DNA from 3 places in the Pelotomaculum schinkii genome. Region 2 is predicted to be linked to each of the others. Evidence: riboswitches for the same ligand, from Rfam matches in the RefSeq annotation. Region 2 holds a riboswitch; each other region holds the start of a gene.
The links. Region 2 has a riboswitch for cyclic di-AMP ahead of kamA (lysine 2,3-aminomutase). Riboswitches for the same ligand answer to the same signal wherever they lie in the genome.

Region 1 (7,311 bases), on a different contig from region 2:
TGGAGTCCAGTTTGCTTGCGTAGCTCCGCCATGACCGCCATGGGAAATGTATTGATAACAGCGTCAGGCCTTTCTACTCGGATGATCTCTCTTAAGGCGCCGATACCAAAGGTGTTTAAAAAGTTTACCGGTGTCCATTTATGCTGCATGTTTTGCGTAAGATAGTAACTCCAACCATAAAGCTTGGGGCAAAAAGAACAACTCATCAGATAAGCAAAACGCGTAACCGCATCCATCAGGGGATGCGCGTTAGCGTACAAATCTAACATCAGCACATTGTGGAGCCCTCTCTCCAAAAAACGCTGCTGCAATGCTTTGGAAACCTGTACATGCCCGTCGCCATAACTGGCGTATAAAATAAGAATCTTGCGTTCCCGCTTCGTCTTCATGCCGGATCCTCCAATGTTTGTAGCAGGTATAAAACATAAGATTTTGGAGCTTCCATTATTATAGCTGTTAAACCTTTAAATAACATTAGAAAAGCAACTTTTTTTTACATTACCCCGGTTAGAGATTTTCTTGTTTTTGAATATTTGAAGCAGAATTAATATATGTTAAGGGTTGTATCTTTTGTTAAGAGGTGTTTTTTTGTGCATAAGGCAAGGATACTGATTGTTGACGATGAAGAACGCATCCGGGATATGATCAAGGAGTATATCAGCCTTGAGGGATATTCGGTTGACGAGGCATCAGACGGAGTTGAGGCTTTGGCGCTGTTCAAACAAAACAAGTATTCCCTTATTGTGCTTGATATTATGATGCCCAGAATGGATGGCTGGAGCGTGTGCACGGAAATCAGAAAAACCTCCAATGTGCCTGTGATCATGCTGACAGCAAGGGGTGAGGAATACGATAAGCTTTTTGGCTTCGAACTGGGAGTGGACGATTACATTGTAAAGCCATTCAGCCCAAAAGAACTGCTGGCCCGCATGAAAGCCATTATCAGAAGAAGCGTTTCACCATTACCGGAGGCGGCGCCGGAGAATAAAGCTATCTTTGAAGGCCTGGTGGTAGAGTTTGCTGCGCGCAATGTCTATGTGGATGGTAATATTATTGACCTTACGCCAAAAGAGTATGAGCTGCTCAATTTTTTTATCAGGAACCCCAACAGGGTATTTTCCAGGGAACAGCTTCTTGAAAAGGTATGGGGCTATGATTTTGCGGGCAATGACAGGACCGTGGATACCCATGTTAAAATGCTGAGGGAAAGCCTAAAAGACTACAGGAAATTCATCGTTACCGTCTGGGGGACCGGTTACAAATTTGAAGCGGGAGTCAAAAAATGAAAAGCATCGGCTTTAAGCTTTGGGCCGGGATGATGGCGCTTGTAATGATGGTATTGATACTTTTATGGCTTTTCCAAATTGTATTTCTGGAAAGCTTTTATACCCGCATGCGCATATCGGATGTCAAAAATCAAGGCGCTTCCATTGCCAAATTGCTTTATGACGGGAGCAGGGCCGAATTCAAGGATAAGCTGGATGCTTTTGCTTTTAATAACAACCTGAATATCGAGTTGCTGGATCTGGACAGAAACTCCATCTATACCACGGATTCAACAAGCATGCACATACCCATGCAAAGAAACATTGCCAGGGCGGAAGCTTTTCAGGCCGTTTTGAGCGGCAAGGAGGTCACCATTCCACTGACTCACCCACGTTTCGGCTATGAATTTATGCTCTTGGGCCTGCCGGTCAAACAATCCGGGGCATTGTCCGCCGTGATGTTGATCAATATGCCACTGGCTCCTGTTGAAGACACTGCCTTGATCTTAAAATGGCAGCTGTTTTATATCACCCTGGTCCTTTTGACTGCTGCCCTGCTGCTCTCCTTCTTCCTCTCCCGAAGCTTTACCCGGCCCATACTGGAAATCAAAAAAGTGTCTGAAACAATGGCTTCAGGCGATTTTTCAGCAAGAATAAAATCGAACAAACAGGATGAAATCGGCAAACTGGCAGAAACCATCAATTACCTGGGACAACAGTTAGCCAAAATTGAACAACTTAGAAAAGATTTAATTTCCAACATCTCCCACGAACTCCGCACGCCTTTAAGCATTATCAGAGGGTATGCTGAAACCATCCGGGACGTCAGCGGAAATGCTCCGGAAAAACGCGAAAAACAGCTTGGCATGATCATTGAAGAGACAGAACGCCTCAGTGAAATTGTAGACGACATCCTAAACCTTTCCCAGCTCCAGGCGGGCTATGCCCGTCTTAATAAAAGCCGTTTCCCAATAAAGGATGTGCTTGACACGGTTATAAAACGATATGATGTTATAAGCGAGAAAACTGGTGTGCAAATCATACTGCAAGATTCAAAACATGCGCTTGTGGAAGCGGATGAAAAAAGAATTGAGCAGGTATTTTACAACCTGATCAATAATGGCATCAAGCATACACCCCCGGGCGGGACTGTTACAGTCAAGGTGATTGACCACTTGCAAGTTGTCCGTGTCGAGGTTACGGACACGGGTAGCGGTATAGCGGAAGAGGATCTTCCCCATATTTGGGACAGGTACTATAAAGCTAAAAAGACTGCCGGTAAAAACGTCCTTGGCACAGGACTGGGACTCGCCATCGTCAAGAGCGTACTGGAAGCGCACCAGGCGCCTTATGGAGTGGAAAGCAAAAAGGGGGCCGGCACAACCTTCTGGTTTGAGCTTCAAAAATGATATTCTTTTTCAAGACTATCACCGTTCTTTCAGTCTTCTAACATACTTCTATCACAATTGTTCCTTATAATAAAAATACAAGCTGCAAAAAAAAGATAAGGAGCGTGATTTCATGATCAACTTCAGGAAACTGCTTGTGGTGGCAACAGTCGCAGGGGTTCTGGGCGCGGCAGGCGCCGCCTATGCGGCAACAGCAAAAACACCGGCAGAAATAACAGCCGAATTGACAGGTAAAACAGTTTCGGAGCTTTACAATGAGCGTGCCGCAGGAAAGACCTACGGCACAATAGCAAATGAAGCAGGCAAACTGGATGAGTTTAAAACACAAATGCTTGAGCAAAAGAAAATCATGCTTGACCAGCGAGTAGAGGACGGCAGGCTTACACAGGAACAGGCAGACAACATTTATAACAATCTACAGAACCGCCAGGCTGCCTGTAACGGAAACGGCAATGCCGGAATGGGCAAGAATTACGGCGCAGGCTTTGGACAGGGCAAAGGTATTGGTAACGGAACCGGTGTTTGCGATGGAAGTGGTATGGGCAATGCGAATGGCAAGGGTAACGGAAATGGTTCAATGAAAAACGGCGAGGGTATGGGCTTCGGACACGGATTAAACAGGTAGTTGCCCGAACAGATCAACCAGGCAACCGGCAGAGCCCAGGCAAACCGCATGGCCTGCCGGTTGGGTCGAATTTCATAATAAACTCAGACATTAATGCAGCTCGGGCGGCAACCCCCCTGCTCTCTAGACAATGATCCGCTTTCCGCATAATATGATAGCAAACTTTAAGAATACACATTGAAAAGGGGCATTTCGATTTAAATAATTTGAATCGAAATGCCCCTTTTACACAGTATTTGCAAATTAATTTTACCTTACGATCAAAATTGGTTTTTCAATACCAAGCGTAACTTTGCGGGTTACACTGCCTAATAAATTAAGCACGCCGCTCATTCCGCTGGATCCCATGATCACAAGATCAATATCATGAGAATTTACATAATTGACAATCTCTTCAGAAGGATTCCCCTCAACCGAATGGATGCTGACCTTATTCGACATATCCTCAAGCATGTTTTGGGCTTCGTTTAAAATTTTGCTGGATATTATCCTGCTTTCTTTTTGATAATTTTCGATAAGTTCCGGTGAAAATTTATAAGGATTAGACGGATAATCAATTTTAGAGACTTCCAATACATTTAATATCATAATTTCACTGCCGAATGCGCCTGCTATTTCTTTTGCTTTTTCAATAGCCAGATCCGAAAATTTTGAGCCGTCAACCGGTACGAGTATTTTTTTAAACATAATTCATGCCTCTCCTTCAAAGTAATATGAACAACTGGAGACTTATCATTCTTTCTAAATAATATTTTAAAATGTTTTTGTATGTTATGCAATGAAAATAAGTTTAAGTCAAAACTGTATCGGCACCGATCCTATTGGAGTGCATGCGCGCCCCGTTGGAATGAACTCTGTTATAATCCAACAAGTTACTCATCAACTTCAAAAACATGGGTATTATTGACAAAGTTCAAGGCCACAGCTTCCTCCATAGTGTAGATACCTTTGTCTTTACCCATCAACCATTTGGCAGCATAAATAGCTCCTTGTCCAAAAGCCGCCCTATTTAATGATTCATGTACTATCCGTATGGTCTGATTGGGAAGGCCAAAAATCACTTCATGTTTACCGACTATCCCCCCAACGCGGATGGAATTCACATGTTGCCTTTTATCAAGACCCAGGTCTTCCGCAATCCTCAAAGCTGTTCCAGAAACATCCCTTTTATCACGGAAATGCTCTTCGATAATTTCGATATCAGCGTGGGGAGCGATCCTTTGCAGTACTTTAGAAGCCTCGATCAAGAAATTAATGCCCAGAGTGATGTTAGGAGAATACAACACCGCCGTTTGCTTGCCCAGCGCCTTTAACTGCTCCAGATGAAATCTATCATATTTTGAGATAGCCGACACGATGCGAGTTCCATACTGGGCCGCTTGTTCATAATTCTCAATCGCACTGGCAGATGAAAAGTCAATGATTACATCCACATGATTATCTTGATAAAAAGCTTCGGAATCTATATCTTCTATAGAATAGATCATTCCTTCATTATGATCAAAGCCTAACAAGCGGCTTGCATATTTGCCTTCCATGGCTGTTGATTTTCTCAATACCCAGCTTAACTCGCAGATTTCATCTTTTATGATCTCTTTGGCCACCACTGACCCCGTCCTGCCAAAGCCGAACATCCCAATCGTAATTTTCAAGCGGCATACCTCCTGACTTTTATTCTGATTGCTCGCAGCTTCATGCAGCCATTATTTAGCCACCCCATTCCAGGAACACAAAGCCCCCGGCATATATCTTCCGGGGGTAAAAGAGGTCAAGCAGGCCCAAGCCTGGTTATAGACCGCCTGTTTCCTCCCTTTCAACGCCTACGAAGTTAGCTGACGGATTCGGGCCGAAAGAGTAGCCCTACGATGCCGGCAACCGGTTGAAGTCCGGCCGACTATCGATTCACCCCCGGAAATTGGTTCCCCCGCTTCTCCTAAAGAAGAATTAAGCGAATATGGAGTAATATTAAGTTTAATACATACTGACAACTTATGTAATATACTAAGGTTGTCTGTTGTGAGTATATCACAATAAATTTTCCAGGTCAATCTTATATCGGCGGACTCGCGGCCAAGCATGATTTGGCAAAAAGATACATCAAAACCTATCTGTCATAAGCCAGAACAAATTCATATATTGTAAACCGGGATGAAGATTTTTCATTTTTTATGGAAGGCACTGTCTTCTGAAGGCAGGTAACGTATTAGAAATAAAACTTGGAAAGCTCACCCGTGGGCCCTGGGATTCGTCGCTGGTTGTTGTCTACGGGAGGAGGTAAGTATGACTGATAAGTTTGAACTGGTGCTTTTTTCGACCGATCCTGTATTCATCCGGCAAGCGGTTGCCGCAGGGATTGACAGCATCATGGTTGACTGGGAATCCCTGAACAAGGAACAGCGACAAGCTCTGGCCGATACCCAAATTAATTATGATACCCTTGAAGACTTGCGACGGGTTCGGGCCTGCACCGAAGCGAAGGTCATTTGCCGGATAAACGGTTACGGCACGACAACAGCAGAAGAAGTGGCGCAGGCTGTTAAAGCTGGAGCAGATGAAATTCTGCTCCCCATGGTCCGGACGTTGGAAGAAGTTGAAATGGTTCTGGACTGGGCCGGAGGCCGTTGTGGAGTGGGTATTTTAGTTGAGACCGTTGCCGCGCTTAAGCTTGCCGGACAATTAGCCCGCCTGCCGTTATCCCGGGTCTACGCCGGCTTAAACGATCTGGCCATTGAGCGAAAAACACCAAATATCTTTACTGCCCTGGTTGATGGAACGGTTGAGAATACCCGGCCTTTTTTCACAGTTCCATTCGGCTTTGGCGGGCTTACCTTGCCGGAACGCGGCCACCCCATCCCCTGCCGCCTGCTCATTGCTGAAATGGCCAGGCTGGGCTGCCGTTACAGTTTTTTACGGCGCTCTTTTCACAGGGATATCCGGGGGCGTGATATGGCCGCCGAGATTCACCGCCTTCTTGGAGCGCTGAAAGAAGCACAACAGAGGTCGCCTGAGGACGTGGCCCGGGACCGGCACGCTCTCGAAAACGCGGTCCGGGCCTGGCGCGGCGTGATGTCGCGGTCCAGGGACAGAAAGGAGCCCCTCTGTTATGCATGAACTACAGGGCAGGCACGTACTGGTTACCGGAGCGGCAGGGTTTATTGGCGCCAATCTGGTTCAGGCGCTGCTCCGGTACGGCGCTGAAGTCCATGCAATTATCCGACCGAACTCAAACTTGTGGAGAATTGAAAAACTACTTCCTGATTTATACCTTCATGCAGTAGACATAACTGACCGTGAAGGGCTGAAAAAAATAGTGCTGGAAACAAGCCCGGAAATTATTTATCATCTCGCGGCACAGGGCGTATCTCCTGCTTTTCAGGAGCGCTACGAGATTTTAAGAACCAATATTCTTGGTACATTTAACCTTTTAGAGGCAACTGCGCCTTTGGACTATCAGCTCTTTGTTCATTTGGGGGGCTCTTCGGAATACGGCGCGAAGCACGGGCCCATGCGGGAATTGGACTGCCCGGAGCCTCTAACTTTCTATGGTACGGCCAAGGCTGCGGCGACACTGCTTTGCCAGCAGCATGCCAGAGCGAACGGCCGGCCGGTTGTGGCGCTGAGGGCATTTTCAGTCTACGGCCCCTGGGAATCACCGTCACGCCTTATTCCTACAGCTATCAGGGCAGCACTGGGTGACCATGAGCTGGCTTTGACTGCCGCCGGCTTCCGGCGGGATTTTATTTTTGTCGAAGACCTGGTGGAAGCTTGCCTGCTTGCCCTGAGAGCGGTAAGGATCTGTACCGGTGAAATCATTAATATAGGGACCGGAAAGCAATGGAGCAACGAGGAAGTCGTTGACCTGATTCAAGCCGTGACCGGACGGCGGATCAAGGTACGGGTGGGGGCTTACCCCGCTCGTGCCTCCGATAAAGCCCACTGGGTGGCCGATATTGGGAAGGCCGGGAGCTTGCTGGGGTGGGAGCCCCGGCATCCGCTCCGGGCCGGGCTGGAG
Region 2 (7,311 bases):
GGGTAAGACCAACGCAAGCTGCAGGTTTGATGTCATAGCGGTCCTGTTTGACGGGGAGGGCCGGGTAAAAAAACTGGAACATATTGAGAACGCTTTTTAGCTTGCCATAAACAAAAGGCTCGCCGATGCCGGCGAGTCTTTTTTGGGCGTCAGGACTTTCATAGTAATTTAGCCCATACGTTCATGTCTTCAAATCCCACACCAATATTACAATTTTTGATTAATACTCCATAATAACCATATCCGGCGTTGACGAACACACTATTCATACCAATTGAACTACTACGGGCGATGGTGTACAGACACCGGAACCGTTCACCCTTCAGCCGGGTTTCCATTTGTTCCAGGAGAAAACTGGCCAGCCCGTGCCCTCTCCACTGGGGGAGCGTGGCAAAGTCAGTCATCTCCGCGTTTTGCTGGGGGCGGTTTATCTCTGCCGAGGAGGCAGCTATCAGCTCTCTGTTGTGCCAGGCTGTTATATAGTAAGTACTGTCTTGAGCGATGGTCGATTTGAGGTAATCGGGATCAAAAACCGGAAATGGATAAGTAGTAAAAACCTTTCTGTATAACCGGGCCAGGGCTGGGCAATGCTCCTTTTCACCCCACTTAAACGTTATCCCGTCAGGAATTATACGTTTTACTGTTCCGTCCTTGAACTTGGATACCAATTGATCGACCAATTCCTTGCCTCTGGCGTGTGAAGGTGTTTGTCGCTGGTTGCTTAGGTACAGGGCAAAGACGAGGGCTGTCTCCTTGCCCTTATAATAACCGGGAATAGCTGCCTCCAACTTCATCCCGGCGCCTGCAAAAGCGTTCATATAACCGGTTTTGGATTTAAGCCAGATCTTGTCGAGGCCGTTTTCTAAAGCCTTTCCCGCAAGGAGTTCAACCATTTCTCCTGCAGCATGGTCCCGTGTAAGGTTGAATTCATAGACAGTAATTCGCCGGTTATAGGGTGAAACCAGAATACGGCAGTCAAAAGCATTGCCCTCTATGATTTCCCAGCGATCCAAGTAAATATCTTCATTTTTTTTGATTTCGATAGACATGAGCTTCTCCTTTACGAGCGGTATAGCGAGCTTTGCGCCGGTTTCCTTCTGGCACCAGGCTGACAGTCAGGTTGGATGGGTCAAACAGCTTTTGCAGGCCGACCGGTTCATGCCTGATAATGTGTTCCTTACACAAGGAGCAGGTGGGGGAGCAACCGGAACCAGGGTTTTGGGGTTCCTCGTAGACACATATGACGCCCTCGTAGTTGCGCAATACAGTTTTGGTGTTGGTCATTGACAGCTGGTAATTAGGCAGGACCGGGATTTTGCCGCCTCCTCCCGGCGCGTCCACAACGTAAGTGGGTACGGCAAAACCGGAAGTATGGCCGATTAGCGCTTCCATGATTTCTATCCCTTTGGCTACAGGAGTACGGAAATGTTCGATGCCCCGGGATAAGTCGCACTGATAAAGATAATATGGACGAACACGGTTTTTCACCAGGAGGTGCGACAGTTTCTTGATAATCACCGGGCAGTCGTTGACGCCTCTCAACAGGACCGTCTGGTTGCCCAAGGGAATTCCGGCATCGGCCAGCCTGGCCAGGGCCTGGACAGCTTCAGGCGTGAATTCACGCGGGTGGTTGAAATGAGTATTGATCCAGACAGGATGATATTTCTTGAGCATCCTGACCAGCTCGTCAGTAATCCTTTGCGGCATGACCACCGGGGTACGGGTCCCAATGCGAATTACCTGTACATGTGGAATTTCCTTCACCTTGCGGATGATTCGTTCCAAATGGTTGGTGGAAAGTATAAAAGGATCTCCTCCCGACAGCAGGACATCACGTATTTCCGGGTGGGCTTTAATGTATTCAACGCCAAGGTCAATATCCTTTTCCGTTGTGCACCTGTTGTTGTCGCCCACTTTGCGCTTGCGGGTACAGTGCCGGCAGTACATGGAACACTCGTTGGTGACAAGCAGGAGCACCCGGTCGGGGTAGCGGTGGGTCAGGCCGGGTACGGGAGAATCTGCGTCCTCATGTAAAGGATCGTCCATATCGCCGCGTCCCTCTATAAGTTCCTGGGGATTTGGTATGCACTGCATACGAATGGGACACCTGGGGTCATCCTTGTTGATCAACGATGCATAATAGGGGGTGATGGACATAGGGAAGACATCGCAGGCCATCTGGATATCCCGTATCTTCTCATTATTGAAGTCGATATATTCGGCCAGTTCTTCCACCGACTGGAGCCTGTGCTTCATTTGCCATCGCCAATCCATCCAGTCTACAGTGTTTCTGGATTGTAGGGATAAGATTTTTGCATTCATAGGTTAAATACCTCCTGTCAATTTTTCTCCCCCGGCTAAACAGCATTAGGGTAACAATGGGGTTAAGGAAGAATAAAAAGGAAGTATATTGAAAATAAAATGGCCGGAAGAAAGATCCGGCCAAAAAAATATACAGCCCAATTCTTCCCTTGTACGCCTACGAGGTTAGCTGACGGATGCGGACTAAGGGTAGCCCTACCATTTGAGATGTGAAATGTACACGTCTCAAACAGATTAACCCCAAAAATTGGTTCCCCCGCTCTTCCTTTTGGGAAGACTCGGCGCTGATAGAATGGTCTTTGATATTCAATATGTCTTGATGTAATTTTAGTTATAAATATTTCTTATGTCAAATGAGATATATGGTAGCATATGGCAGTATACCGGAGTTATGGCATTGTAAACGGATACATGCACTTTTTATGCCTGAGTTTTAAAAATTTAGCCTTGCAGGGTTGTTTAATTACTGCTGAAGGAAATGCTGAGCCATATGGGAAATCGGAAATTTTTGTGATATAATATCCGACAATAGTCTTGTTTTATTGCGAGGTGGCTACAATTATCGATAAGCAGCTGGAGTTATATATGGACTGGATTAAGGATCTGTTTATCCCCGATCAGATGCAAATTTTCTTATACGACCTGGTATTATCCGTTTTAGTATTAGTTTTTACGTACATCCTTATCAAGGTGCTTTACCGCTTCTCGAACCGGGTATTGAGAGAAAGCGGGCAGGGCGATAGCGAGCAGGCAGAGAAGGGGGTTATTTCTGACGAAGCTATACGTTCGGCGCGTATTTTACTGCAGACAATAATCCTCTATGGGGGTTATTTTATAGCGGCTATAGTGATCCTGGAAATTTTCAATGTGAAGCTCATTTCACCGGACGATTTAAAAACGCTGGGCGCCAAAGTGTTAAAAATCATCGGGATCCTGGTTGGAGCGAAGCTGGCCATTAATTTCGGCCAGTTGGTTGTGAAGCAGGTTTTTGATAATCACGAAACGACCGGCCGCCGGGCGCAAACCCTGGAAATACTGCTGCGTAGCGCCATCACTTACCTCGTTTTCTTCATGGCCTGCCTGATGATCCTGCAAATTTTCAACGTTAACACCAGCGCCATCCTGGCCAGCGCCGGTATCCTTGGCCTGGCGGTAGGTTTCGGCGCGCAAAACCTGGTCAAGGATGTCATCAGCGGGTTCTTTATATTATTTGAAGACCAGTTTAGTGTGGGCGACTTTGTGCAAATAGACGCGGTAACCGGCACCGTGGAGGAAATAGGGCTGCGCACCTGTAAGATCCGCCAGTGGACCGGTGAGCTTAGCATCATCCCCAACGGGGGGATTACCCAGGTGACCAACTACAACCGGGGACCCATGCTGGCCCAGGTAACGGTGGGTATCGCCTACGAAGAAGATATCGACCAGGCCATCAAGGTATTGAAAGATGAGTGTGAAGCAGCCTGCCGGGAAATCGAAGCCATTATTGATGTGCCCCAGGTGCAGGGCGTTATTGAACTGGGGCTTTCATCGGTAGATATTCGCGCCGTGGCGCCTACTTTGCCGGGTGAACACTGGGCTGTAGAAAGAGAGCTGCGCAAGCGCTTTAAGTACGCGCTGGACCGGGCCGGTATCGAAATCCCCTATCCCAAGCAGGTCATTTACCAGAATAAAGAATAAGATACCGGGTACCTAATTTTAACTTATTGATAGGTCATTGCTTAATCGAAATCAGGAAATATTAAAACGATATCCTGTACCCCATATGGTTTCAATATAATCCGGATTAGATGTATCTTCTTCTATTTTTTCACGGATTCTCCGGATGTGAACGGCTACTGTCGCAATCTCTCCCACATTATCCACACCCCAGATCTTTTCAAAAATATGTTCTTTACTGAACACCCGATCAGGGTTCTCAGCCAAGAAGACCAACAGATCAAATTCTTTGGCGGTAAATGGAATTTCCTGGCCATTCAGGTGAACACGCCGGGAGCTTTTATTGATTACCAGTCCTTTAATTTTTATTTCTTCGGGGCGATTGACAACTTTTTGATCAACAAGGCGATTATAGCGGGCAAGATGGGATTTAATTCTTGCAACCAGTTCGGCAGGACTGAAAGGTTTAGTCATGTAATCATCAGCTCCTAGCCCCAATCCTCTGATTTTATCAATATCTTCTTTTTTGGCAGAGACAATAATGATAGGTACATTACTCCTATTGCGTATTGTCCTGCAGATTTCAAAACCGTCTATTTCAGGCAGCATGACATCTAATATGATAATCGCGTAGTTTCCTTGCAAAGCACGCTGCAGTCCTGTTCTTCCGTTTAGTTCAATATCCGTTTCAAATCCGTCTATTTCCAGATAGTCTCTTTCCAGTTCCGCAATACATTGGTCGTCTTCAATAATCAATACCTTTTTCATTCTTCTAACCTCCTCTTTGATGGGATTTTAATCTTTTTTAAAATAGGCAGCTTTTTTTAAAGTGAAAAAAATACTTGTCCCCAAACCTTCAGTGCTTTCTCCCCATATCCTCCCCTGATGGGCCTCAATAATCTCCTTGGCAATGGACAGCCCGATCCCGCTACCCCCGGTTGTCCGGTTCCTGGCGCAATCTACCCGGTAAAACCGGTCAAAAATTAAAGGGAGTCTATCCGCCGGAATTCCACAACCGTTGTCCCTTATTTCAATCAAGGCTTCGTTTTTTTCTTCTTTTAAGATTATTTTTATTTCCTTTTCCTGTTTATTTAAATGTTTTTTGGCGTTTTCCATGATGTTATGAATGACTCTAATTAACCTCTGCCGGTCGGCCATGATTAGATCATCGCTTTCATAATAGGACTCAAAGTTAAGCGCTATATTGTTTTCAGTCAAATCAAAATGTAGTTCTTCTCTGGCATCCTCAAGGTATCTATTAATGTCTACACACTCAAAGGAAAAAGGGATTTGTTTGATGTCCAGTTTGGAAAAAAGGACTAGATCATTTGTTAAGCGCTCCATTTCCACAGCGTTGGTAAAGATAGTTCGAAGATATTTTTCTATTTTCGAAGGGTTGTTAGCTACACCTTCAATAATACCCTGGGCGTAGCCTTTAATTGCTGTGATGGGGGTCTTAAGGTCATGGGATATATTGGATATTAGCTCTTTTCTGCTATTTTCATATTGCGCGTTGAGCGCCTGTGATTGCTTTAGCTTTATCCGCATCTCTTCAAAGGCTTGATACAATTCTCCTATTTCATTCTTTACCGGATAACTAATTGGATAATCCAGGTTTCCATATTGGATTTCTTTAGCCGCTTTTTTAACCGAATCCAAAGGCTTGATTAAGCTTTTGGACAACCGGTAGGTCAAGAAACTGTTGGTCATAAAGATGCAAATAATGAAAATTAAAAAAACCCATTTCACATAGCCGGTGTGGCCGGCCGGCGGAGTATCCCAGGGCGCTGTTCTGCTCATAAAAAGGTAGATGCGGCCGGTTGTCCCGTCACTGAAAGAGAGAGCCCGGCACTTTACAATATAATCTTTTGAGATTGCCGATACCCATCTATTGGCAACGTCTTGTTGGAGAAATTTTACCAAGTAAGGTTTAAGTTTTTCGGCGTTAACTGGAACAGAATTATACATAAACTTTTCATTGTATTGAATCAGAACTCCCATATTTAAAGAAGAAATTCTTTCGTTGATCCGCGACAGGAAAAATGAATCTTTGAAATTATCCGGCTTATTGGCGAGGGTGTTATCCAGCTCATCCATAAAATCCATATTCTCCTGCATTTTTTCCTCTAGGGCAATTTCGATTATTTGAAGCTGGTGGTCCTTTTCATAATTGCTTAGAATCAGCCTGGCTGACAAAACTGCCAGGAGAAGAGGAATAATAATCATAATTATGTAAGAAGCCCAAATTTTTGATTTTAAGGACATGCTATTTCTCCTCTGAACTTGCCTTTTGGGGAATTTTTTTCTTTATCCATTATAAATCCTAAATATTAATTACTTTAAAACGGTTTCTTAAATTTTTTAAAAATATTGTACAAAATTTTTATTTCGATTTTCAAATTTGTTAAGAAAATTTTTCTATTTGATTTAGAGGCAGTTTATTTTCTTTTTTTATAATGTTTAAGGTTGAAGAACTGGCTGATTTTACATAATGCAGTTTCCAGAGTTTTGCCTAATGCATAAATGCTTGTAAATAAAAGAAGATGAAGGGAGCGAGAAGAAAGTTGAAACGATTAACGGTTTTGGTATTGGCTTTGTTATTATGTTCTCTTTTTAGCGGATGTGGAAAAAAACAGCCTTTAAGCAATGAAGAATCTTCTACTGCAGTTGAGGTTGTTCAGGTGAGCAAGACAGACATGAACAAGATTTACAATACCTCCGGACAGATTGAGGCATCGTCTGAAGCCACTATTGCTTCCAAGGTTTCGGGCCGTGTTGCCGGGGTCAACGTGAAATTAGGTGACCGGGTGGAAAAGGGGCAGGTTCTTTTTACAATTGAGTCCAGGGAAGCATCTCATAACCTGGCTGAGTCGGAAGCTGACCTGGGTATCAAACAGGTTGGTTATGATACTGCACAGGTTAGTTATGATACTGCAGCTCAGGCTTTAAATGATGCCCAGGTCAATTACGACCGCATCAGTACTCTTTATGAAAGCGGTGCTGTATCAAAGACCGATTTAGAAGATGCGAATACCAAACTGGTCAATGCCAGGCTCAGTTTGGAACAGGCAAGGCTCAGTTTGGAACAAACAAAGCAGGAAATTGATAAGTTGCACGTGACCATTAGTACCGCACAGGATAATTTGGAAGAATATACGGTTACCGCGCCAATTAGTGGTTACATAGGTGAAATTGATGTAGATCTTGGAGAAATGGTAAGTAGTTCGAAGGATGTAGCCAGTATCGTCAGTATCGATACCGTCAAGGTAGAGGCTTCGATACCGGAAAGTGTGGTTAACAACATTAATCTGGGAAATAAGGTCCCAGTAACCG
Region 3 (7,311 bases), on a different contig from region 2:
TGTTTCAATATGAGGAACAATTAATTCGGCCTCTACAAGGGTTTGATAGAGATTTGAAGTCATCAATAGCTCATAATGTTCCTGATAATTCTTATTTACTTGACGAAAAATCATTCCATCTTGCAAAAAAAGAAAACCACTGGGATCCCTAAATGAAGATGGGATTTTGTTAATTTCCTTTATCTTTATAGCCCCCATTCAAAATTTTTAACATCTAATGGCCTTTTCGAAAAAAAGTTTTAATCTTATTCCAATATGATTTTACAACAAAAGAAACCCCGAGCACTGCTGCTAACAAAACCTGCATAACGTAACTGCCGGTACTGGGATCAATATAAGCATAAGCAGCTTGAGGAATAGAAACTGCTAAAATAGCACCCATTACAATCAACTTTAAATATTTTTTCCCCATTATTACTCCCCCTTAATTAAATTCGCAAATTGGTTAGTAAAGCCCTAACACCATCCCATTTAACTAATAAATTTACATTGAAAAAAGTAAAAGGTGGTGCTATACGCCCCACCCTATAAAGTTCTAACCTGGCAATAACATATAGTCCAGGTGATATTATGAGTTGCATCGGCCACCCTATTCTCACTATGGGGAGAGGTGTCGGTTATAACTGACTAGTTGTTGCCAGAGCTGGATACTAAGCATGTAGTCATTGTGGAAGCTCTCTTGACATCAACAGCATTGTTAAAACCATATATTACCATATATTATTTTGTCAGGACTTCATATTTTGTATTATAACAGCTTTTAACGCATAAGTAATCCCCTAACATTTCTGTTATTAAAAAATACAGGTTTTCGAGTACTTATTTCTACCTAAACTCACACCAGTTTAATAAATTTAAAATACTTATTTCAGTCTATTGACGACTTGGTCTAATATCAAACCTACGGAGGAATTCTTTACCGTCTCCACCAATAAAGAAAAGCCCAAGAGGCTTTTCTTTATTACTCTACATAAACTGTTTCTTATCTTAAACAATTAAACAGCGGGTTCTCTGTCTTTCCCTATTAGGACTTTGCCTTTTAGGCCTTCTCAAAATCCCCCTTGCCCGCTCCGCAGACCGGACAGACCCAGTCCTCCGGCAGGTCGGCAAAGGCCGTTCCCGGCGCTATGCCGCCGTCCGGATCGCCAAGTTCCGGGTCGTAGGTGTAGCCGCAGACGGAACAGACGTATTTCTCCGATACAGGCTTTGGTTCCTTTAGCGCACTATAAGTAGGGGCGGTTTTGGGGACGCTCCCTCTTTTGATTTCATGGTAGTAGGCATAGGTCATCGGGGTACCTTCTTGTAAGACCTCCGCACCGATCACCTTGCCGATAAAGATGGTGTGGGTTCCGGCGTCAACTTCCTGCAGCACTTCCGCTTCCATGTAGGACAAGGTGTAATCCGTCACATAGGGGACACCGTTTGGAGTCAGTTTGTAATTGATCCCTTCAAACTTGTCCACATCCCGTCCGGATTTAAAGCCAAACTGGCCGATCAGGGACAAAGGCGCGTCCTGCCCGACGACTGAGACTGCAAATGTCCTGCTGTCCTTGATATACGCATGGGTCAGGTTATTTTTGTTGATACTGACGGTAACGGTGATCGGATCATAGGCTATCTGAATGGCTGTATTAGCAATCTGACCATTGATCCGGTCACCTTTTTTCGAGGTGATCACATGCACGCCGTAGGTTAATTTAAATAGAGCTTTTTCATTCATTCGACATAACTCCTTTGCAATAAATTTTTCTTTAATTACAGCAATTACAGCATTGCACCGAGCTTTCTGCCTGCTTCCCGGACTGCTTCGAGTTCGCTTTCATCCGGGTTGTACACAATATTAATAAGCTCTTCAGGCGTTTCCCAGCCCATTTCTTTGATTACCGCCGCTACTTCCTTGGCTCCCTGACCGCCCCAGCCGTAGGAGCCAAAGGCAAAGCCCAGTTTTCTCCTGGGTCTCAAGCCTTTCAGGTAGGTCATAAAAGCGCCGACTGAAGGCAGCATGCCGTTATTCAACGTGGGTGAGCCGATGAACACAGCACGGGAATGCAGCACGTCGGGGACAATCTGGGAGATGTGGTTGGTCTGCAGGCAGCGCACTGAGACAGGCACCCCGGCGCTCTCCAGGCCGTCCTGCAGCGCAAGCGCCATTTTCTGCGTGGAACCCCACATGGTGTCATACACAATCAGGGCCCTGCGCGGCGCTTCGTTGTTGGCCCACCGGCGATAAACGGGGAGCAGCTGCGGGATGTAGCTGCGCCAGATCACCCCGTGGCTGGGAGCGATCATCTCCAGCGGCAGCTGGCCCACGATGTCCAGGGCCTTGTTCACCTGGTCGCCGTAGGGATAGACAATATTGGCGTAATAACTGCCGGCTTCTTCAATAGCAATGTCCCAACCGATTTCATCGTCAAAACGCGCGGCGCTGGCGATGTGCTGACCAAAGGCGTCGTTCGGCAACAAAACCTTCTCTTCAGGGATATAGGTGACCATGTTGTCAGGCCAGTGCACCATTGGCGTATGCACGAACTTCAAGGTGCGCTTCCCGATTGTTAGTTCGTCGCCGGAGTCGACCAGGATACAATCGAACTCCTTTTTGTAATAGCGCTCAAGCCCTTTTTTGGCCCTGGGTGAGGTCACAATTTTAAGCCGGGGCATCGCCTCCAACACTTTTAGAAAACTTCCGGAGTGATCCGGTTCAATGTGGTTCACCACAAGATAATCTATTCGGGAAGGGTCTGCAACATCCTTAATCCGGGCGAGCAGTTCCTCAGCCTTGTAATGCTTGACCATATCGACCAGCACAGTCTTCTCATCTTCAATGAGGTAGGCGTTGTAGGTTGACCCCCGTGGCGTGATATAGCCGTGAAAATAGCGCAAGTCCCAGTCTATCGCGCCAACCCAGTAGATTCCGTTTTTTAATTCAACCGATTTCATGATGACCTCCTGCTGTAAAGTATCTTGCCCTACCTTAATGTTTCCCGCCGTTAACGTTGAGTCACAGGCTTCCCTGGGACATTAACAATTTCTCCTGGTTAAAAAATGCATGTCTATAACCTTCTGTTTAAAATATACCAAGAAAATTAATTGGCCCTTACAAAAAGATTAACAAACTATTAAAATGCGCAAAGAGATAAAAAACCAGGCAAGCAGGGAGCCGGAGAAAAATGGCGTATAGGGGACATATTTGTCCCCTATACGTGTAAAATAACCAATTTTTTCAAGTTAAATTTGCAAATGAATTTGTACCTGCAATTTTAGAAGCTGACCTCTTTTGAGAAAACCCGGTCAAACCAATGTGGCTCGTCAGCAATGGTCCGGTAGATCTCTTGCCAGGAATAGGTACGATAAACCAGCCCCGGCAGGACGCCCTGATTGTAAGGGGCATCCATCAGCAGCACAGGAACTCCAGCCGCGCTTACTTCTACGCTGATTTTGAGCGTGTCCTCAATCAGTACGTTCAGGTCGTTGGTAAGGCAGGCCTCTCTTTTATCATGGCTGCCCAGGAGCAGGATCTCATCGAAGGGCAGGCTGTTCTTATGCAACCAATCTCTGGTTTCCCTGCCGTATTTTTCATCCCTGGCGGAAACAATAAAAATATCGTGGCTTTTCTTGATCTGGTTGAGGTAATACGACGCCCCGGGAAGCGGCGGGGGCGAAGTCATTAAAAACCTGCCCCGGTCATGTAGAAAGCCGAGCAGCTCTTCCCCGGTAATCCCGTAGGTCCGGCATACGTCCTGCAATTGTATTTGTTGCAGGCTCTTATTCTGTTTAAAATAATCGTTAAGCTCTTTAACCCATAGGGGCAGACTGTCTGCCAGGACCCCGTCTATATCAACGCCAACCCTCATCTGGTCCCCCCACCTGCCGACAAAATTTCTTTCATCAGTATATTCTCCTGCCCCGCTGAGATTTCCTGCCTTTGTTCAACAGGCATCCAGATAAACACAGAGTAGTTCTCCATGCCGCTATTGCGGGCACAGGCAGAGGATCAAAGCTTAGCGATGTGGGTGCGATTTCAATCGCACCCGGCGCGCCAACGCCAAACTTCCGGCATCTAAACTTTTGTGCGAATGAATTCGCGCCTGCATTGGCTGGATAGTCGACAGCTAATCAGTAAGTAAACGCGACGGTCCCGATGATACCGCTCAAAGGCCTGGACCACAGCCACGGATTCGTTACATAGGTCGCGAAGAAATAAACTGCTCCGTTGGTAGGATCCCAACCGTTGAGGGCGGCTTTGGCCGCCCGAACTGAATCGGGAGTAGCCGGCCTTTCGATCCAGCCGTTCATCACCGGCTCGAACTGGTAGGTACCGGAATCGTACTGATAAATTACATCATATATTGATTTGGGAAAATTGGCGTCCCTGGTACGGTTCAAGACAACCGCTCCAACTGCCAGCTTACCGACATAAGGCTCAGCGTCAGCCTCCGCGGTAATCAACCGTGCCAGCAGGTCAACTTCCCAGGCCGAAGCCCTCGTAGTCAGACCGCCCCTGCTGACTTCACTGCTTCCCCCGTAGGAAGAGGGTATATACAAGTCCATACCCTGGTAGAGATAGTCGCTTTCCAGCCCGTTGGCCGACATGATTTCCTGGTAATTCACGCCAAACTTTGAGCCAATCTGGTAAAGAGTGTCACCCGACCGGACTATGTATGACTGGCCGCTCTCTGGAATATCGAGTTTCTGGCCTACTTCAATTAACGTACCCGTAATTCCATTGGCTTGAGCCAGGGCATCAACAGAGACTCCGTAGTTGCGGCTGATAATGTAGAGACTTTCCCCCTTGGTAACGGTATGGCTGGCGGCAAAAGCTGCGGTGGGAAGAATGAGGGCTCCGATTAAAATAAAAAAGCCCATGAGCGCACGGGTAACATTTGACATATGTGTCCCTCCTTAAGCCTCCGGGGTTAGTTTACGGGTTCGGGTTTAGAGGATACCCTACCAATTCGGTCGTCGGCAGTCGGAGGTCGGAAGCCGGATCGCTTGTGGAATTTGCTAAAGCGAATTCCTTCAAATATTGACTTTTTGACTACCGGCTGCTAACTACCTTTATGGATTCACCCATTTAAATAAGTCCCCCGTACCCCGCTATACGGGGATTCGGCGTTTTTTCAATTATACCCGCCATCACACCTGCTTGACCATGAACAAAATTTAGCAATTTGCCCACAGCTCCAACCACATTCCCAAAAAAACCCCCATTAAGGGGGTTGGATTTTTATTCAGCAGGAGCTTCTGGGACCTTCGCTCCGCAGTTGCAGCAGAATTTTGCATTTTGCGGCAGCTCTTCATGGCAGCTGGCACAGACGGGCGGCTTGGGGTTTATTTTTACGATTTGTTCGGTAATGTCGGCGATATCAGACTCCAAAGATCTGGTGCTTAGCAGGAGACGGTCTATTTCCTCTGCAAGACCTTCATCGCCCTTATACTGCAGGTAGACCAGGTTCCCCAGCGCGGTGATGTTGTTTTCCATTTCTTTTTCCAGCTTTGAAATTTCCATCTTCAATCTGGCTGTTTCGACCAGATCGCTGGACTTTTTGCCAATGGATTTCGCGCCTTCGCTGATCGACTTGGCGCCTTCGCTGACCTTTTTTAAAATTTCCACAAGACACCCTCCTTTATTTTATTTTTCAGGAACTATTCAATAAAGGCTTTGCAATTCCTTTTTGGACGCAGCAAATCTCGAACTATTTATTGTTTTTTTCCAACCACTTCTCGTAATTATCCAGTTCTCTGTTAACCGCTGCATCGGCTGCGGTGTTTTCTTCCCTGGGCACGTGCTTTAATATTATCTTCAACCCCGGCGCCGCCGCCAGGCTCTTCCACACTCTCTCGGCAATTTCCCTCAGGGCAGGTTCCTTAATCCGGTACTGCCGGTTAAACTGGCGCACTACCAGTTGGCTGTCGGCCCGGATTTCCGCTTCCAAACCATCCTGCCGCCCGGCAAGGTGAATCAAGGCCGTGACCGCCCCCTCCAGGGCGCTCCATTCAGCAAAGTTATTGGTGACCTTAGGGCCCAGAAACTTGCTTTTGGTGGCAATCAGCCCGCCTTCCCCATCCGTGATAACCATACCGGCTGCAGCGGGCCCGGGATTGCCGCGGCTGCCCCCGTCAATATTTACAAATACTTTCAACTGGCACAACACCCCGCTGGGAGATTCCTTATCGATCTATTAGTACTTCTGCTTTTTCTGAATATAGCACTGCCGGCAGTATACGGGACGGTCTTCTTTTGGTTTAAAGGGAACCTCGGTGACGCAACCGCATTCCGCACAGACGGTCTCGTAAGTTTCGCGGATGGACCTGTTCGCTGAAAACTGGCTGTACCCCCCCTTGTTGAAACCGGCTTCGCTTTTTTTATTTTTTCTGGCCAGGCGACACTCCTGGCAGCGCGAGGGGGCATGTTCAAAGCCTTTCTCGGCATAAAACTCCTGCTCGGATACTGAAAAAATAAAATTCCTACCACATTCCTTACAGGTAAGCAATTTATCTTCCAACATCAAAAAAACACTCCCTTCCCGGTTTCTCTTGCCTGTCGGAACATTACAAAATCCTAACCCTCATACCTGTATCGGGAAGAAGAGCAGAACTTTAAAAAGCCCAAGCAAGATAATTATATTATACCAACGGAGGCTTAAAAAGCAAGGGATGGAAAAGGAAGGCTCGGTCTATTGTTAATTTTAGCCAGGTGAAAGGATTGAGCCTGTAATATTGATGCTCAAATTGCGGCGGCAAAAAGAGACGCAGCTATAAATGGAGACGCCTCGCTAAGTTCATGCAACGCGGCGATAGTACCGGACAATTAAATCATCAAGCTGTTGGCTGATATCCAACAAGCTGGCGCAGACAGCATCGGAACTGAACAAGCTGTACATCTCCGATCGCAGTTCTTCAATTTCCTCAAGCAATTCTGAACAGTGCATGATCCCCACCCCTTTGACTTATTACTGGTAACTTCGCGACAGTCATTGTAGAATCCTGCATAACCAAGAAAAAACATTGAAATATTTTAAATAAATTGTAATTAATTACTAAGCGGCCTGGGATTTTGTAACCCCCAATTAAAATTTTCCGACCCCGTACTAATACCGGCTCCTCATAGTCTCCGGCAACCTGCGAAGCAGATCCCTGATCTTGCCGGCAGTCACCGCCCCAATAAATTTCTTCGGCCGCAGTTCCATGCCGCTCCAATAGTACCTTTTCCTGATTTTGCGCCTGCGGGCAATCTCTTTTTCTTCAATTTCTCGCGGCGACATGCCCATCCCGCATCCCTCCTGACAATATTATGGCCGTGACAACCTGACT

Region 1: another riboswitch for cyclic di-AMP. It lies ahead of Psch_RS20435 (4-hydroxy-tetrahydrodipicolinate reductase); the one in region 2 lies ahead of kamA (lysine 2,3-aminomutase).
Region 3: another riboswitch for cyclic di-AMP. It lies ahead of Psch_RS16560 (LysM peptidoglycan-binding domain-containing protein); the one in region 2 lies ahead of kamA (lysine 2,3-aminomutase).

What each region holds. Positions count from the first base shown of each region.
Region 1 is NZ_QFGA01000004.1:279,348-286,658, reverse strand. Features, by position in the region: gene Psch_RS20460 (MGDG synthase family glycosyltransferase) at 1-389, opposite strand, end outside; gene Psch_RS20455 (response regulator transcription factor) at 591-1,286, shown strand; gene Psch_RS20450 (sensor histidine kinase) at 1,283-2,674, shown strand; gene Psch_RS20445 (DUF2680 domain-containing protein) at 2,787-3,299, shown strand; gene Psch_RS20440 (universal stress protein) at 3,549-3,986, opposite strand; gene Psch_RS20435 (4-hydroxy-tetrahydrodipicolinate reductase) at 4,172-4,951, opposite strand; cyclic di-AMP (ydaO/yuaA leader) riboswitch at 5,101-5,260, opposite strand; gene Psch_RS20430 (aldolase/citrate lyase family protein) at 5,580-6,410, shown strand; gene Psch_RS20425 (NAD-dependent epimerase/dehydratase family protein) at 6,403-7,311, shown strand, end outside.
Region 2 is NZ_QFGA01000002.1:294,552-301,862, reverse strand. Features, by position in the region: gene Psch_RS12375 (YraN family protein) at 1-100, shown strand, start outside; gene ablB (putative beta-lysine N-acetyltransferase) at 159-1,049, opposite strand; gene kamA (lysine 2,3-aminomutase) at 1,024-2,322, opposite strand; cyclic di-AMP (ydaO/yuaA leader) riboswitch at 2,462-2,616, opposite strand; gene Psch_RS12360 (mechanosensitive ion channel family protein) at 2,908-3,999, shown strand; gene Psch_RS12355 (response regulator transcription factor) at 4,051-4,746, opposite strand; gene Psch_RS12350 (sensor histidine kinase) at 4,774-6,243, opposite strand; gene Psch_RS12345 (efflux RND transporter periplasmic adaptor subunit) at 6,543-7,311, shown strand, end outside.
Region 3 is NZ_QFGA01000003.1:91,842-99,152, reverse strand. Features, by position in the region: gene Psch_RS16585 (class I SAM-dependent methyltransferase) at 1-198, opposite strand, end outside; gene Psch_RS16580 (hypothetical protein) at 215-412, opposite strand; gene rd (rubredoxin) at 1,040-1,720, opposite strand; gene Psch_RS16570 (FprA family A-type flavoprotein) at 1,765-2,937, opposite strand; gene Psch_RS16565 (5' nucleotidase, NT5C type) at 3,258-3,851, opposite strand; gene Psch_RS16560 (LysM peptidoglycan-binding domain-containing protein) at 4,114-4,887, opposite strand; cyclic di-AMP (ydaO/yuaA leader) riboswitch at 4,889-5,122, opposite strand; gene Psch_RS16555 (zinc ribbon domain-containing protein) at 5,225-5,611, opposite strand; gene Psch_RS16550 (ribonuclease HI family protein) at 5,694-6,140, opposite strand; gene Psch_RS16545 (zinc-ribbon domain containing protein) at 6,180-6,506, opposite strand; gene Psch_RS16540 (aspartyl-phosphate phosphatase Spo0E family protein) at 6,780-6,929, opposite strand; gene Psch_RS16535 (hypothetical protein) at 7,089-7,268, opposite strand.